One region of the Arthrobacter sp. W4I7 genome, then DNA from elsewhere that is predicted to be linked to it. Evidence: riboswitches for the same ligand, from Rfam matches in the RefSeq annotation. Region 1 holds a riboswitch; each other region holds the start of a gene.
What was found. A riboswitch is a leader RNA that binds a small molecule or an ion and turns the genes downstream of it on or off. The one in region 1 is predicted to bind S-adenosylmethionine.

Region 1 (5,740 bases):
GTCCCGGGGATCTACGAGCACCCGGTAGAAGGAACTGGCCCCTTCGGTGACCAGTTTCCGGGCCATGGAGGCGGGGATAGGTCCGTAGCCGTCCAGGGTTGCGGGTTCGTCGGTGAGGCCGAGGAGTGCGAACACCGGGACCGTGACGAGCACTTGGGCATTCGGGACTGAGACGCTGGCGAGGTCCGTGTAACCGCTGCGGCCGGTTTCCTCATGCCCGGCGGAGGCGAGGTCGGCGGCGTCGGTGTTTGGAGCTTCGTGTCCGGTGGAACCCGTAGAGGTGCCGTCGTCGGTGGTGCCGGTGTCGGCAGCGGGCCGGTCATTGACGGACACGGAGGCCACGCCGATGGGGGCGTCGGTGTTCTCTTCGGTGTTGAATTCTTCTGCGGTGCTTTCCGGGGCGGGGCTGAGGGCTGGTCCTGCGGCCAGGAGCAAACGGGCGGCGATGTCGGGCCGGAGTTGTGTCATTGACCGGGGCTCTTCGGGGCCCTGGAGGCCGCGGGCGAGGGCGGTGCTGCGGTTCCAGATGGCGGAGGCGGTGTCGGCGGGCAGGTACAGGGAGAGCCAGGCCATGCCGTCGCGGTCCGGGGTGTATTCCATCCGCCGGTCGGCGGCGCTTTTGGCGTGGCGTTTTTCGAGGGATTCGGGGTGGTGACGTTCGCGCCAGCCGCGGACCTTGGCCCGGAAGCGTCCGGGGACCAGGTCCCCGGCGGCGGCTCCGCGTGCCGGATTGGGTGCGTCGGGGTCCAGGAAATGCGCGGCGAGGGCGGCCGCGCCGGCAGGGCCGAGGCCATCGGTTTCGTCGCCAATGATTTTCGCATGCTGCCACGAGATGGCCCCGCTGGAGAGGGCGTCCATGACCGGCGGCAGGGAGCAGACTTGCCGGGACTGGGTGACGAGCGCCCCGGCGGCGGGGGAGCTGATGGTCAGGACGCCTGCGATTTCCTCGATCGCGGACATCTCCGCGTAAGTGCGTTCGTGTGCGGGTGCTTCGGGCGGGGTCATCGCGTGCTGGATTTCGATGGCCTCGGCGGCATCCCGGGCCTTGATGGCGGCGATCTGGGCTTCCAGCTGCTTCGTTACGGCCATCCGCTCCAGACGGATCTCATACCGGCGCTGCAGCACATCGGTCACGACGTCAACGCCGTCAGTATTAGCAGGGCCCGGGCGGCCCGCGCCCAAGCGGGCATCCTCAACAAACAGCGCATCAAGGCCAGCGACGGAAGCATGAATGCCCTCCATCACCGCCACTGTGCCCGCGCCGTTTCCCATAGAAACATCTTCTAACGGGGGTCTGACATTTTAGGTGCGGTGGGCCGGCCGGTGGGAAAAACTGCAGAACTTTTTGGCCGCTTTATATGTAGGGCCCGAAAGTGCCATACTCGGCGCGTGACGGCGTCGTATTCTTTCAAAGCAGCATTGTGGCTGTATCCCGGCGAGGCCGGTTGGCACTTCCTGACCCTGCCGGCAGAGATCGCGGACGATGTGCGCGTTCAAACTGCAGGGTCCAGCAAGGCGTTCGGCTCGATCAAAGTCAAGGCCGAGATCGGCGGACACTCCTGGCAGACTTCGCTCTTCCGGGACAACAAAAGCAGCTCGTACCTGCTACCCGTGAAGAAGGGCGTTAGGGACAAAGCCAAAATCGACGAAGGCGACGAAGTAACCGTCCACCTTTCCCTCGACGGCCTCTGAGGCCTGGATAGCGGGAACACCCGCCGATTCCCGATACAGTCGCAGAGATCCGGCGAGGGTGCCGGGGTCATTTGTGTAGCTTGCGTCAGAGCGACGAAGGAGCAGCAAGCGGCAAATGGTCCCGGTGCCGGAGCGGAGCCAGCGGACCCAGCGGACCCAGCGGTGCCGGAGCGGAGCCAGGACGCGTGGAACCCGCCCCGCCCCAGCCAGCGCTAAATCTGCTTGAGTGCCTGTTCCAAGTCGCCAATCAGGTCGTCCAGGTCCTCAAGCCCCACCGAGAGCCGAACAACTCCATCGCTCAGGCCAATGGCCGCGCGGCCCTCAGGTCCCATCGCCCGGTGCGTGGTGGTGGCAGGGTGGGTGATCAGGGACTTGGAATCGCCCAGGTTGTTCGAGATGTCGATGATCCGCAAGGCATCCAGCAGCGCAAAGGCGGCCTCCTTGCCCGAGCGGCCGCCGGAAGGGGCAAGTTCAAGGGTGAGCACCGTGCCGCCCGCCTTCATCTGCTTTGCGGCGAGCTCGTACTGCGGGTGCGACTTCAGCAGCGGGTACTTGATCCAGCTCACGGCCGGCTGCTGCTCCAGCCACTCGGCGATCCGCAGCGCGGAGGCGGAGGAGTGGTTGACGCGCAAGGCCATGGTCTCGAGGCCCTTGGTGAGGACCCACGCGTTGAAGGCGGACAGCGACGGGCCGGTGTGCCGCATGAGCTGCTTGACCGGGCCTTCGATGAATTCCTTGGTGCCCAGGATGGCGCCGCCCAGGACCCTGCCCTGGCCGTCGATGTGCTTGGTACCCGAGTAGACAATGACGTCGGCGCCGAACTGGCCGCAACGCTGCAGCAGGGGAGTGGCAAAGACGTTGTCGACGACGACGGTGGCACCTGCGGCGTGGGCGAGTTCGCTCACCGCCGCAATGTCCACGATTTCCTGCATGGGATTTGACGGCGACTCGAAGAACACGGCGGTGGTGGGCTGGGACAGGGCTTCGCGCCACTGGTCCAGGTCCGGGCCGTCCACGAATACGGTCTCCACGCCCCACCGCGGCAGGATCTCGTTGAGGATCACGAAGCAGGAGCCAAAGAGCGAGCGGGCGGCAACCACCCTGTCGCCGGCAGCCAGCAAGGCACCCAGGGCGGTGAAAACTGCGGACATGCCGGACGCCGTCGCAAAGCACGCTTCGGTGCCCTCCAGGAGGCGGAGCCGCTCCTGGAATGTAGCAACGGAGGGGTTGCCGTAGCGGGAGTAGACGAAGCGTTCGTCCTCACCGGTGAAGGCCCGTTCGGCAGCGGCGGCGGATTCGTACACAAAGCCGGAGTTCAGGAACACAGCCTCGCTGGTTTCCTGGAAGTTGGTGCGGTCCAGCCCGCCGCGGACGGCCTGGGTGTCGGGGCTCCAGCCGGCGGCGTCTTCGTTGAAGGTCACTTAGTTCTTTCCCAGGTTGGTTGGCAGGCCGCGGTTTTTCCAGCCGTTGACGGTGCGCTCTCCATAGCGGTCCGGCTCGCCTTCGAAGCCCTCCAGCACGTTGTAGGAGGTGAAGCCGGCCTGCGTGGCGGCGGTTGCGGCAGCGATGGAACGCTGCCCGGAGCGGCAGAGGAAGAGCAGCTCAGTTGAAGGATTGTCGGGGGCCTGCAGGCTCAGGTCCTTGATGAAATCAGGGTTGGGAATGCCGCCCGGGAAGGTCCACTGGATGAACAGCGGATCATTGTCCGTGGCCTTTGTGTCGGGGATGCCGATGTGGGCCCATTCGCCCTCGGTGCGCACGTCCACGAGGATGGCGCCCTGCTGCAGCTTGTCCCAGGCTTCCTGGGGGGTGAGGTCTCCTGCATAGCTCATGCGTGGCCCTCGCCGTCGAACTCGAGGTCTTCGCTGGCTGCTTCAAGGTCATCAACGGCAGTGGCGACGGCGGCATCCGCGGACGCGATGGCGGCCGGCAGGACTACAGCCTGGGCCACAATGACGCTGCTGCCGTTGAAGGTTGCTGCGGGGCTTCCATGCAGCACATACCCCTCTGCCAGCGCGGCCGAGATCCGCTCACAGAACGCACGGTCATCCGGCCCGCTGATGAGGCGGTAGGACAATTTCTCTTCAGGGGCAGGTGCGTCAGACATGACGGATCTCCTTCTCTCACGCTTGCAGCTCGAATCGGTCGATATGCCGAGTATTCACCTGAGGCACCCCGCCGCGGAAGGAGGGTTGCCGACCGGCCAGTCAGGGCTTGGCACCGGTACTCATTACTCCCCAAAAACGTAACACTTGGCGCGCGGGGCCGCACCGCCGTCGTCGTCATGTTCCGTAACTGAAGCGCCGCTGAAGCAGCTTGGGTGATTGCGCGGCGGTTCCTGGAACGTACGACGGCGGGAACCGCCACGGGCAGCGAAGCCGACCGACGCCCGCCGCGGCTTTCCACGCCAGATAGGGTTCTTGTCAGGGCGCCGCCGCGCCGTCGGAGCAAAATTCCTGGGGGTCCCCATCAGCACGCCACGAGCCGCCGCGCTGGAGAGCCGTCCCACGCAACTCCATTGGCAAAATTTCCGGGGACAACATACCCGCCAGTCGGCTGTCCGAAGGGGTGCTGCCCTTCTTGCCGCGGTGACGATTGCCCTCCTGGCAGTGGTGCTGCCCGCCGGAGCCGCCCGTGCTGCCGACACCTTCCCGGGTGAGGGCAAACCGCTGCTGGGCGCTGTCCTCGAATGGGGCGAGGACACGGCGGCCGGTTTTACGGAGAGGTTCGGCGCGTCGCCGGCGCTTTTCGGGCACGACATCGCGTTGCCCTTCCGTGGATCGGAGGAGAACGACATCCGGGGCTTCCTGGAGCAGTCCGGGATGCAGGGCGCCCATGCGATGCTCACGGTGAAGCCCAGCGTTCCGCTTGACCAGGTTACCGCTGAAGCTGCCGCATCATTCGCCGGCGACGTGCGGAGGCTGACAGCGGACTTCAAGGGCCATGTGCTGATCCGCTTTGCCCCCGACATGAATGCCAGCTGGGTGGAATGGGGCCAGCAGCCCGCCGCTTACCGGTCCGCCTTCCAGGCCGTCGCCGCAGCCTTTGAAGATGCCGATGGCATCCGACCACCGATGGTGTGGGAGCCGTACCTGGGGAAGGACTACCCGTTCGACCGGCACCGGAACGCCCCTGTGCCGGGCAGCGATGGCTTCGCCCTGCTCGATACCAACGGTGACGGCGTGTGGAACGGCTCCGATGCGGCCTACGCCCCGTACTATCCGGGGGACGATGCCGTGGACTGGGTGGGCCTGACCGCTTTCCACGACGACACTGCCGGCGGCGCGGCGGTCAACACCGTTCCCCGGCAGAACGAACTCCAGGAGATGCTCACGGCCTCCGACGGGGAAGACTTCTACGGGACTTATGCGTCAGGGAAGGACAAGCCGTTCCTGCTGCAGACCTCCGCGTTCTACAGCCCGGCCTCCGGCGGCGCTTCGGACGTGGACATCAAGGTGGGCTGGTGGGACCAGGTCCTGGATGCTGCCACGTCCACGGACTTCGCCAGCACGGCGGCAGTGGTCTGGGATGAGCGGACAAGCACCAGGGACACCGGGGTGGCCAGCATCGACTGGCTGCTCACCGGGAACCCTGCGGTTGCTGCTGCCGCCCTGGATCGGCTCGAGGCTTCCCCCATGGTGACCGGTCCTGCCACCGAAATCGGTGCCGGCAGCGGATACGTCCGCGCCAACACCGTCGCCGGGGCGGCTGCCTGGACCGTGGGAGCGGCACTGATCATCCTCCTGGTGGCGCTGTGGCAAATCCCCCGGCGGGTCAATGCCGCAACAGCCTGGGGCTACACCGATCCCTCCAGCAGGGATTCGCGGGTGGACCTGCTGAGGGGCATGGCCATTGTGTTTGTGGTGGTAAACCACCTGGGCATGATGTCACTGTTCCAGCTGCTCACCCAGGAGGCGGTGGGTTTCGTTTCCGGGGCCGAACTTTTTGTCCTCTTCTCGGGGCTGGTGGTGGGCATGGTGTACAGGCCGCGGGTCAACCGGGACTTTGGGACGGTGGTGGACCTGACCTCCCGCCGTGCGGGGAAGCT
Region 2 (5,740 bases), 1.3 Mb from region 1:
GTCCCGGAACTCCGGGCCCACCTGGGGCCGGAAGCCTGGCTTGTACACATCTCCGGCATGCATGATCCGGGAAAGCCGGTGAACCCAGGGCACCGAGGTGTCCAGCTGGTTCCAGATCAGGCCCAGCGTTCCATACGGACGCAGGACGCGCGCCAGTTCGGTGCTGGCAGCCAGGGTGTCACACCAGTGCCAGGCCTGGGCAACGCTGACGACGTCGAAGGCCGCCGCGGGCAGGCCCGTCGCCTCCGCGGTGGCCTGGACAGCCGCGGCCGCGGGGTAGTGCGCGCGTAACTGTTCGAGCATATCCCCGGACGGGTCCACGGCGGTGACGGACAGTCCCATCCCGAGCAGGAGCTCCGTGAACTTGCCGGTGCCTGCACCGGCGTCGAGTGCATCGCGGGCTCCAGCGGGGACCAGCCATTGCGCTGATTCTTCCGGGTAGCCCGGCCGGACCTGCTGGTAATGCTCGCCGCCGTCCTGGAAGCTCTGGCCGAGCTCCCGGCGACGCCCGTGATCCAATTTGGGGCCACCCCGTACCACGTGTGGCCTCCTTCGATTGATGCCCTTGGGTATCCTCCGAATTTACCGCACGTGCTTAGTCATCGATGCAGGGAGCGGCGCCGGCGGTGCCCGGGGTGTTCGGCGCCCAGTGCGGGTAGGTCCGGGTGTCGTTCGCAGGAACCCAGCGCCCGGCGTCCACCACGTAGTCCCAGCCCAGCCCGTTGCTGCGCAGCGCTGCAATGCCGGCAAGGAGCCGTTCGGCGTCCTCGAGGCGGGAGCCGACGCCGAAGCTGGCGCGGAGGGAACCGGAGGGCAGGCCCAGGCGCTTCAGTAGCGGGTGGGCGCAGAAGCGGCCGTCGCGCAGGCCCACGCCGTGCTCGGCGGACAGGTAGGCCGCCACCAGCCCGGCGTCGTAGCCTTCCACAGAAAAGTTGACCACGCCAATGGTGTCCGTATCCGGATTTGTGTCCTTGAAGATCTGGTGGACGGTCACACCGTCGATGTCCTGCAGGCCTTCCACCAGGAAGGACCGGATGGCGGATTCGTGGGCGTGCCACTGTTCCTGGTCCAGCCCGGCGATCACCTGGGTGGCGCGGGCCAGCGTGGCCGCGCCCAGGACGTTCGGTGAGCCGCCCTCATGGCGTGCCGGGCCGGTGGCCCAGCTGACGCCGTCGAGCCTTGCCTCCTTGACGGCGCCGCCGCCGGCGAGGTGCGGCGTTCCGGCGTCGAGCCAGTCCGCCCGCCCCACGAGCACGCCGGAACCGAACGGTGCGTAGAGCTTGTGGCCGGAGAAGGCGAGGTAGTCGACGTCGTCCGCGGCGATGTCCACGCGGCGGTGCGGGGCCAGCTGGGCGGCGTCCACCACGATCCGCGCGCCGTGTTCGTGGGCGAGCGCGGCCAGGGCGCGGATGGGAAGGATCTCACCGGTGACGTTGGACGCGCCGGTGACGGCGAGCAGGCTCACGCCGCCCTGCTCCAGTTCCGCCCGGACGGCTTCGATGGTGCCGGCGATGGTGTCGGCGGCAACGATGCTGCGGTGCGGGACGCCCTGCCACGGCAGGAGGTTGGCGTGGTGCTCGATGTCCAGGTAGAGGACGTCGCCGTCGGGGCGCCCGTCTGTTGCGGGCAGGCAGCCGGCCAGCAGGTTGAGCGAATCGGTGGTGTTCCGGGTGAAGATCACGGAGTCGTCCGGACGGCCGCCCACGAACCCGCGGACGATGTCGCGTGCGTTTTCGTAGACCGAGGTGCTGATCTGGGACGCGTAACCCGCGCCGCGGTGGACGCTCGCGTAGAACGGCAGGATCTCGTTGAGGTACGCCGAGACCACCGAGAGGGCGGGAGCGGACGCGCCGTAGTCAAGGTTTGCGTAGCGGACATGGCCGCCATGGATCAGCGGCGCCTGGATCTCGGCGCCGGTGACGGCAGCAAGCGGACGGCCGGCGGCGGCGCGGCGGGCATCGAAGGTGGTTCCAGGCTGGAGAATAACGGAACCGGCAGTGGCATTGGGGGAGACGGTGGCAGTTGTCACAGAGACCTCACTTCAAAAGGACTCCCACAGCCGGGAATCCGCGCTTGCCGCATCCGCTCCGGACCGGCCTGGTCGTCACCCGGGGCACCCCACCGCGGTTGGAGGGTTGCCGGCCAGCAAACCGGGGTTTCGCGCTGGCACTCGTGACCTGCTTAAGAGCGTAGAACATGGGGCGGGAAGGTTTGAAGCCGGCATAAATGTTAAGCGCTTTGTTACGCGCCGGCGGAGAAGGGCTTCTTTTACCGAAGAAACGACGGCGGGCGCCTCCTCGTGGAGGCGCCCGCCGCTGATTCTTCGGTAACCTGCCTTACAGGAGGTCGTCCAGGTCCGGGTTCAACCTGCGCAGCACCTCGGAGTGCAGGATGGAATTGGTGGCCAGCGCGTTGCCGCCGAAGGGACCGTCTTCGCCTTCCAGGGACGTGAATCGCCCCCCGGCTTCCACCACGATCGGCACTAGAGCGGCCATGTCGTAAAGGTTCAGTTCAGGTTCGCAGGCGATGTCCACTGAGCCTTCGGCCACCATGCAGTAGGACCAGAAGTCGCCGTACGCCCGGGTCCGCCACACGTCCTCGGTGAGGCCCAGAAAGTTGTCAAGGCTGCCGCGCTCCTTCCAGCCGCCAAGGCTGGAGTAGGACAGGGAAGCATCGGAGAGCTTGGAGACGTTGGATACCCGCAGCCGCGTGGCCGCGGCGAGGGAACGGCCCATGTAGGCGCCCATGTCCTTGGCAGCCCACCAGCGCTTGCCCAGGGCCGGTGCACTGACCACGCCGACCACGGGCTCGCCCTCGTCCACCAGTGCAATCAGGGTGGCCCAGACCGGGACGCCGCGGACAAAGTTCTTGGTGCCGTCGATGGGGTCGATGATCCAGCGCCGCGAGCCGTGGCCGGTACTGCCGAACTCCTCGCCGAGCACGGCGTCGCGCGGGCGGGAACGGGACAGCTGGCCGCGGATGGCTTCTTCGGCGGCCTTGTCCGCGTCCGTAACCGGCGTCAGGTCAGGCTTGGTCTCCACCTGCAGGTCCAGGGCCTTGAAGCGGCTCATGGTCTGGTCATCCACGGAGTCGGCCAGGACATGGGCCAGGCGCAGGTCATCGTTGTAGCTTGAAGCGGGTTGGATCATGGTTCCAAACTACCGTCTGCGCGCGGTTCTGCTGGGAGATCGGCGTTGTCAGTTGACGCTGCCAAGCTCCTTGGCCTCCTGGGCCTCCATGCGGGGATCGGTGCCGAGGAGCCGCCGCAGGGAGGCCAGCCTGGCTTCCCCGGTGGCGCCGGCATGTCCGCCGGCCACCCAGGCATCCAGGCCGCAGTTCACGGCATTGGCGGTGTGCTTGCAGCCCCGTTCGCAGTCTTCGGTGCCGGGGGAGAGGTCCGGGAAGGAGCGCAGGATCCGGTCCGGGTCCACGTGGGCCAGGCCGAAGGAGCGGATGCCTGGGGTGTCGATGATCCAGCTGCCCGGCGGTGCATCCGCAAGCCTCAGCGCCAGGGCGGACGATGACGTGTGGCGCCCGCGTCCGGTCACGGCGTTGACCCCGCCGGTGGCACGCTCGGCCCCGGTGAGGGCGTTGACCATGGTGGACTTGCCCACGCCGGAATGGCCGAGCATCACGGTGACCTTGCCGTCCAGGAAGTCCCGCAGTTCTGCCACCGCTTTGCTGTCAAGGCGGGCCGACAATCCGTCATCGGAGCGGGCGTCGATGCCCGAAGCGCTGGAATCCGCCGTCCGGCTGATGATTACGGGGAAGTCCAGGTGCGTGTAGTTTGCCAACAGCTCCGCCGGATCCTTGACGTCCGCCTTGGTGACCAGCAGGATCGGCTCGATCCCGGCGTCATACGCAGCCACCAGGGCACGGTCGATGAAGCCGGTGCGCGGCTCCGGGTTCGCGGCAGCCACTACGATCACCAGCTGGTCGGCGTTGGCCACCACTGCCCGCTCCACAGGATCGGTATCGTCGGCGCTGCGCCGAAGGAGGGTCCTGCGGTCCTGGATTTTTACCAGCCGGGCCAGCGTGTTGGGGTCGCCGGAAACGTCACCCACGAGCGACACAAAATCGCCGGCCACCACGGGGTTCCGGCGCAGCTCGCGTGCCCTGGCGGCGATGACAACGCGCTCGTTGCCGGAGTCTTCACCCACCACTGCCGTGTACCGGCCGCGGTCAACAGTGACGATGCGGCCGGTGACGGCGTCGTCGTGGCTCGGCCGGTCCTTGGTGCGGGGCCTGGAACCTTTTTTGCTGGGCCGGATGCGGACATCCGACTCGTCCCAGGAGTCAGTGCTCCGGGCCACCGGTGGAACCTTCCGCCGCGGCGCCGATGGGGCCCGTTTGGGCCAGCATGTCTGCCCACAGCCGGGGAAAGTCCGGCATGGTCTTCGCGGTGGTGGCGATGTCCTCTACCTCGACCCCGTCTACCGCCAGGCCGAGGATGGCTCCGGCAGTGGCCATGCGGTGGTCAGCGTAACTGTGAACGACGCCGGCGTGCAGCTTCGCAGGCCGGATCACCAGGCCATCGCTGGTCTCCTCGGCGTCACCGCCCAGGCGGTTGATCTCCGTGACCAGGGCTGCCAGCCGGTCCGTCTCATGCCCGCGCAGGTGCGCGATTCCAGTGAGCCGGGAGGGGCCGGTGGCCAGGGCGCAGAGGGCGGCGACTGTGGGCGCCAGTTCGCTGGTGTCCGCGAAATCGGCACCCTTGATTTCCTGCCCGCCCGTGACCGTGAGGACGCCGTCGCGCAGGCTGACCTCGGCGCCCATCTCGGCCAGGATGGTGCGCCAGAGATCGCCTACCTGCTGCGTCTGCTCAGGCCAGCCCGGAACCCGGACGGTTCCGCCGGAAGCCAGGGCCGCAGCAAGGAATGGTCCGGCGTTGGAGAGGTCCTGCTCGATCTGCTGGTCGAAGGCGCGGATGGGCCCGGGAGCAACAACCCAGTGGTTCGGCACTGAATCGTCAACCACAACGCCGGCGCCCCGCAGGACGGCAACTGTCATGTTGATGTGGTCCAGGCTGGGCACCGGTTTGCCGACGTGCTCCAGGTGCAGCCCCTCGGTGAACCTTGCGCCCACCAACAACAGGGCGGAGACAAACTGCGATGAGGCGCTTGCGTCGATGACCAGGTGGCCGCCGCGGACTTCGCCTGACCCTTCCACCACGAACGGCAAGGACGACGGCGTGCCGCCATCCTCCGCGGATACGGCCACTCCCAGCGCCTTCAGCGCTTCGATGATGGTTCCCATGGGCCGGTTGCGGGCGTGCGGGTCGCCGTCGAACAGGCTGGCGCCGTTTCGCAGCGCTGCCAGCGGCGGCACGAACCGCATCACCGTGCCGGCGAGGCCGCAGTCGATCGTGGCGGCTGACGGTGCCGCGTCCGCCGCGATCGGGAGGATCTCCAGATCCGGCCCGAAAGCCCCGTCCCCCGGTACCTCGGTGATAGTGGCGCCGAGCTGCCGGAGCGCCTCGATCATCAGTGCGGAGTCCCGGGAATGCAGCGGTGCGCGCAACCGCGACGGGCCGTCGGCGAGTGCGGCCAGCACCAGATACCGGTTGGTCAACGACTTCGAGCCCGGCACGGTGACCGTGGCATCCACCGGGCGGGCGGCGAAGGGGGCGGGCCAGTGGGGGAGGAGCGCTCCGGAGTTGTCCCGGGTGGCGGCGGCTGGTGCGGTCATGTCCTGCTTATGCCCCCGTGGCCTGTTCGACGGCGCGGCGCACGGCTTTGTC
Region 3 (5,740 bases), 2.9 Mb from region 1:
ACGTCCTGGACATCGAAGGAGTGTCCCAGGTTGCCCATGACGCCGGCGTGCCCCTGGTCGTGGACAACACCCTGTCCACCCCGTACTTGATCCGGCCGCTGGAATGGGGCGCAGACATCGTGGTGCACTCGGCCACCAAATACCTGGGCGGCCACGGTGCTGCCATCGCCGGCGTGATCGTGGACTCCGGAAAGTTCGACTTCGGCAAGGACCCGCAGAAGTTCCCCGGTTTCAACACCCCGGACCCCACCTACAACGGGCTGGTGTACGCCCGCGACCTCGGCGCCGACGGAGCGCTGGGCGCCAACCTGTCCTACATCCTCAAGGCCCGGGTCCAGTTGCTGCGCGACCTCGGTTCTGCGGTGTCGCCGTTCAACGCCTTCCTGATTGCCCAGGGACTGGAGACGCTGAGCCTGCGGGTGGAACGGCACGTGGCTAACGCCGTGGACGTTGCCCGGTGGCTGGAAGGAAGGGACGACGTCGAATCCGTCGCCTACGCCGGGCTGCCCTCCAGCCCCTGGTACGAGCGCGGCCGCAAGTACGGCCCGAAGGGTACCGGCGCCATCGTGTCGTTCAACCTGGCCGGCGGGGCCGAGGCCGGGAAGCGCTTCGTGGACGCCCTGGAGCTGCACTCCCACGTGGCAAACATCGGTGACGTCCGCTCCCTGGTGATCCATCCGGCGTCGACCACGCACAGCCAGCTCTCCCCGGAGCAGCAGGAAATTGCCGGCGTGACCCCCGGACTGGTGCGACTTTCGGTGGGAATCGAACACATCGATGACATCCTGGCGGACCTCGAAGCCGGTTTCAGGGCGGCCAAGGAGGCCAGCGGCGCTTGATCCGCGGGCAGGCGCCCTGATCCAGACGGCCACCAGCGGCGACAAGCCGGGAAGTCACAACCAGTCACACTCTTGGCGGGAGGCCGGGGCTGTTTCGTACACTCGATGCAGGTCATGAGTGCCAGTGACAGCCCCGGCTTGCTGGCCGGCAACCCTCCTACCGCGGTGGGGTGCCCCGGGTGAAGACCTGGCCTGCCGGTCAGACGACGGCAGGCAAGCGCGTAGAAGAGGTCTTGCCATGACGGTTACCGTCACCCGTACCACTGTTCCCGAGCATGGGATTGTCCGCTATGCCTCCATCGGGGGACTCAAGCTGGAAGCCGGCGGATACCTGCCGGATGTCACCCTGGCCTACGAGACCTGGGGCACGCTGAATGAGGACGGCAGCAATGCAGTCCTGATCGAGCACGCGCTCACCGGCAGCACCCACGTGACAAGGGGCGACACGGATGAGCCCGGTTGGTGGGAACAGCTCGCGGGACCGGGTGCGCCCGTGGACACCGACCAGTTCTTCGTCGTCTCAATCAACATTGTGGGCGGCTGCTACGGGTCCACCGGGCCGTCGTCGCCCGCACCTGACGGCAAACCCTGGGGCTCCCGGTTCCCGCTGGTGACCCTCCGGGACACCAGCGAGGCGGAGGCCCGGCTGGCGGACCAGCTGGGCATCAGCAGCTGGTTTGCCGTACTGGGCGGCTCGATGGGCGGCGCACGTGCGCTGGAATGGGCGGTGACATATCCGGAACGAGTGCAGCGCTGTGCCGTGATTTCCGTGGGGGCCGCGAGTACCGCCGAGCAGATCGCCTTCGCCCAGGCACAGACTCTCGCCATCCGCCAGGACGCTAACTTCAACGGCGGTGACTACTACGGCGGGCCATTGCCGGAGGATGGCCTGGCCCTGGCCCGGCGCATTGCCCACATCACGTACCGTTCGCCGCTGGAACTGGACGGACGCTTCGGCCGGGCACCGCAGGCCCCCGAATCGCCCTTCCAGGGCGGGCAGCTCGCGGCGCGCGGGCGCTACCAGGTGGAGAGCTACCTGGACCATCAGGGCACCAAGCTGGTCCAGCGCTTCGACGCCAACAGCTACATCGCCATCACCGAAGCGCTGATGAGCCACGACATCTGCCGTGGCCGAGGACCCCTCGAGCAAACCCTGTCCCGTGCCGATGCGCGGTTCTTCGTAGCCGCCGTGGATTCGGACCGGCTCTACTTCCCGTCCCAGTCCTTGGAGCTGGCCCGGGCCCTCCCCGGAGACGTGGACGTCCACTTCATCGAGGCGCCCATCGGTCACGACGGATTCCTCACGGAAATAGGCCAGCTGGGAAACCAGCTCCGGACAGGTTTCCTGGTCTGACGGCGGGCTGGTCTGACCGCTGCCTGGCCTGGCTGGTTCCTGGCCTGGCTGCTTCCTAGCCGTTCATGATCTCGCTGCGGCGGGCCATGTAATCCTCCATGGAGAGCTCGCCGTTGCTGTACTTCTGGTCCAGTTCCGCAAGCTTGCGCGCGCGGTAGCCCTGCGGGGCCGACGGCGGAGGGGGAGTGGCCGGGGCCGCGGGCTGCTGCGGGGCTTCTTCGGGCTGGCCGGGCAGGGGCTGTCCGTGCTGTCCGTAACCGGGCTGTCCGTAGCCGGGCTGGCCAAACGTCGGCTGCCCGTAGGGCGGGAACTGCTGGTCCATCGGCGGGACCGGCTGAACGGGCGGCAGCGGCGAGCCCGGGAGGGGCTGGGGCTGGTCAAGCTGCCGGAATCCGCCACCGAAGTAGTCCTGCTGGGTGAAACCGTCCCGGGGCTGGTTGCTCTGCGGGCCGTTGGAACCGGGGTACATGCCGCCGCCCGGGAACTGGTCCGGGTAGCGTCCCGAAAAGCTCTGCTCGTGGTTCCTGCGGGCCACGGACTTCCGGTACATCCGCATGGCCATCGGGACCAGGAACGACAAGACGATGATCCAGAAAAACAAGTTGCTCACGGTGCCGTGCCTCTCATTGGTGTCCTTCCAGCTTAAGCCCGGGCTTGCACGCGGACCGTGCGGAGCTCCATAAAGGCGCCATACCTATCCACGGCTTCCTGAACTGCCGCAGCCAGCGGAGAGCCGGGAGCGGCATCCGCAGAGGAGAGGCGGATGTCCAGTTCGCACCGGCCCGGAAGCAGCGTGTGCCGCCATGATCCGGCCATCCGCCCGTCCAGCAGCACCACATGCATGGGTTCGCCCTTGAACGGAAAGGCCGGCGCCCCGCCTCCCATGTAATGCCGCGTGGCGGAATAGCCCATCACATACTCGTCGTAGCACTGGATCAGGTCTATCCGCGGCCGGACTTCCGAAGCACCACCAACGCCAGCACCATCAGCGCCGGCGCCACCAGCACCAGCGCCGGCCCCGGCGGCGTCGAGGCTTCCCGCGTCCAGACTTCCGTCGTCACTCCCCGCATCGAAGTAGACAACGACGCCGTCAATCACCGTTTCGGCCAGGGCTTTGGAGTGCGCCTCGACAGTGAGTTGCAGGCCCTTGCGGACGTCCGTCATGGTCAGCCCGGACCAGTCGGCGCAGTCCTTGACCGTCGCCGGGCCCCGGCTGGTGAAATAGCGGCGGGCCAATTCGGCGAGTGCTTCAGGCCCGCCGGGCGCAGGTTCCGCCCCGACGGGCACCCGCTCGTCGAAAAGCGCATACGTCTGCTTCAACGCCCCGCCCGCGCTGCGCACGGGCCTGCCGCTCACCAGGACGCCGCTGATTTCGGCGTGCATGATCAGGTAGGCAAGCTGCAGGCCCTTGGCCGGGAACCCGGCGTCGTGAAGGCTCGCGGCGAGGCCTTCCCGGGACAGGTGGTTCCCGCCCGCAACCGCGCCGGCCAGGACCTCGTCACTCCGGGCGGCAACGGCTGCATCGATGCCGGTGTGCCGGTACGTGGCGGCATTGGCTTGCTCGAGCCGCGGTGCGGAAAGCGCCAGAAGCCAGCGGAGATCATCCCGGTGGACAAAATGCCAAGTGGGCCGGAGGATATGCGTCCGCAGGATCCGCCCGTCTGCCACGGACTGCTCGATGTCCGCCGCGGTAACGGCTGGTGCAGCTGCGGCTGACACGCGCTGCGCCAAACTCCACCGGGCGTAGGTGAACTCCTGCGCTTGCACGGCGAGCAGCGCCCGCAGGGCTGTCTCCGGGGATGCGGCGCCGGGGTCGCGGAGCAGCTGCGACCGCAGCCGCCGCCGCGCCACCTGCTCCGGTTCCATGCACAACCCCTTGAAACTACTCAGCTGCCCGCACAGGCCGTCACCACAATCACTCTGCTAGCGCCGGGCAGCCTCGGTGGTCCCGAGCGGACCCTCGCCGGAACCCAACGGAACGCCCGGGCCGAACACAGGTCCCGGCGTCGGCCGCTTTGCGCTGATCCCGTCACCCGAGGACTGGTGCCGCAGCCGGCGCAGCACCCAGGGCACAAAGTACTCGCGCGCCCAGACGAGGTCCCCGGAGCGTGCCTCGCGCCAGGTCTGCGGCGGCAGTGGCTTGGGCTGCAGCGGCTTCAGCGTGTGCTCCACATTCAGTGCATCCAGGACCATGGCCGCGATGGTGTGGTGGCCCAGCGGCGAGAAGTGAAGCCGGTCCACGTCCCACATTTGGGGGTCGCTGAGCTGGCGCAGGGACCACATATCGGCGATGATCGCGTCGTGCCGCGCAGCAACCGTCCGCAGGTTCTCGTTATAGATGGCCACCTTGCTGCGGATCCTGCCCAGTACCGAGGAACCCGTGTCCGGGCCGTTGAAGAGGACCACGGTGGCGCCGCCCAGAGCCAGGAGCTGGACCACGGAATCGAGTTTCTCGGCCAGGGCGTCGGGGTCGCCGCCCGGGCGGAGCAGGTCGTTGCCTCCGGCGGAGAGGGTCACCAGGTCCGGCTTCAGCGCCAGGCACGGGGCCAGTTGTTGGTCCACCACTTGTTGGACCAACCGGCCACGCACCGCAAGGTTCGCATAGGCAAAGTCGGGCTTGGTGCGGCTGAGTTCCTCCGCCACCCTGTCGGCCCAGCCGCGGTAGCCGCCGGGGCTTGAGGGCTCGGGGTCGCCGATGCCCTCGGTAAAGGAATCGCCCATTGCCACGTACCGGGTCCAGGGGTGGGATCCGGCAGGGGCAGCGGCCGTCTGAAAGGTACTCGCGTCAGTCACGGTCCTATCCTGCCTTCCGTTTCGGAAGCTACGCGAACGTAGGTTGTTACCTTCGGGTAACTGTAAGAATGGAAACCATGACTGAAGCCGAAGTATTTCCTGCCCCTGTTGTTTTGTGGTCCCATCCCGAGGACCAGCGCGACGGCAAGCCGCTGCTGGTGCTGCTGCACGGCTACGGCGCCAACGAACAGGATCTGCTCAGCCTGGCCGACCTGCTTCCGGATGACTTCGCAGTCGCTTCCGTCCGGGCTCCGATCGCCATGGGCCCCGGCTTCACCTGGTTCCCGCTCACGGCGTCCATCGATTATTCCCTGGACCGGGTGAAGGCAGCTTCGTCGTTTGTGCTCGACTGGATCGACACCATCAAGGCGGGGCACCCCTCGGTGACCCTGCTCGGCTTTTCGATGGGCATGGCCATGGCCACCACGCTCCTGCGGCAGCGGCCCACGGACTTCGCAGCCGTCGTCGGCCTGTCAGGTTTTGTGGTGGATGCCGGGGACGATCCCAGCTTCAGGGACTCCGAACTGGACGGCACCGTCCCACTGTTCTGGGGCCGCGACCAGCAGGACCCCGTCATCACGCCGGACAAGATCGAATACACCATGGGCTGGGTCCGCCGGCACGTTAATCTCACCAAGGTGCTGTACACGGGCATGTGGCACGGGATCAACCAGCAGGAGATCGGGCACGTGGCCGAGTTCCTCACGCATGAGGTGCTGAAGAAGTAGGAGTACGACGGCGGGCGGCACCGTGT

Region 2: another riboswitch for S-adenosylmethionine. It lies ahead of QF047_RS06745 (aminotransferase class V-fold PLP-dependent enzyme); the one in region 1 lies ahead of QF047_RS00610 (DUF1737 domain-containing protein).
Region 3: another riboswitch for S-adenosylmethionine. It lies ahead of QF047_RS13785 (homoserine O-acetyltransferase); the one in region 1 lies ahead of QF047_RS00610 (DUF1737 domain-containing protein).

The regions. Positions count from the first base shown of each region.
Region 1 is NZ_JAUSXU010000001.1:136,487-142,226, forward strand. Features, by position in the region: gene QF047_RS00590 (HNH endonuclease signature motif containing protein) at 1-1,272, opposite strand, end outside; gene QF047_RS00595 (DUF1905 domain-containing protein) at 1,390-1,692, shown strand; gene QF047_RS00600 (O-succinylhomoserine sulfhydrylase) at 1,905-3,113, opposite strand; gene QF047_RS00605 (rhodanese-like domain-containing protein) at 3,114-3,524, opposite strand; gene QF047_RS00610 (DUF1737 domain-containing protein) at 3,521-3,799, opposite strand; SAM riboswitch class IV at 3,813-3,927, opposite strand; gene opgC (OpgC domain-containing protein) at 4,281-5,740, shown strand, end outside.
Region 2 is NZ_JAUSXU010000001.1:1,463,188-1,468,927, forward strand. Features, by position in the region: gene QF047_RS06740 (class I SAM-dependent methyltransferase) at 1-540, opposite strand, end outside; gene QF047_RS06745 (aminotransferase class V-fold PLP-dependent enzyme) at 596-2,029, opposite strand; SAM riboswitch class IV at 2,065-2,178, opposite strand; gene hisN (histidinol-phosphatase) at 2,337-3,149, opposite strand; gene QF047_RS06755 (ribosome small subunit-dependent GTPase A) at 3,198-4,313, opposite strand; gene aroA (3-phosphoshikimate 1-carboxyvinyltransferase) at 4,297-5,688, opposite strand; gene QF047_RS06765 (DoxX family protein) at 5,696-5,740, opposite strand, start outside.
Region 3 is NZ_JAUSXU010000001.1:3,008,158-3,013,897, reverse strand. Features, by position in the region: gene QF047_RS13790 (bifunctional o-acetylhomoserine/o-acetylserine sulfhydrylase) at 1-839, shown strand, start outside; SAM riboswitch class IV at 950-1,065, shown strand; gene QF047_RS13785 (homoserine O-acetyltransferase) at 1,078-2,193, shown strand; gene QF047_RS13780 (hypothetical protein) at 2,249-2,803, opposite strand; gene QF047_RS13775 (winged helix DNA-binding domain-containing protein) at 2,836-4,059, opposite strand; gene QF047_RS13770 (SGNH/GDSL hydrolase family protein) at 4,117-4,914, opposite strand; gene QF047_RS13765 (alpha/beta hydrolase) at 5,064-5,714, shown strand.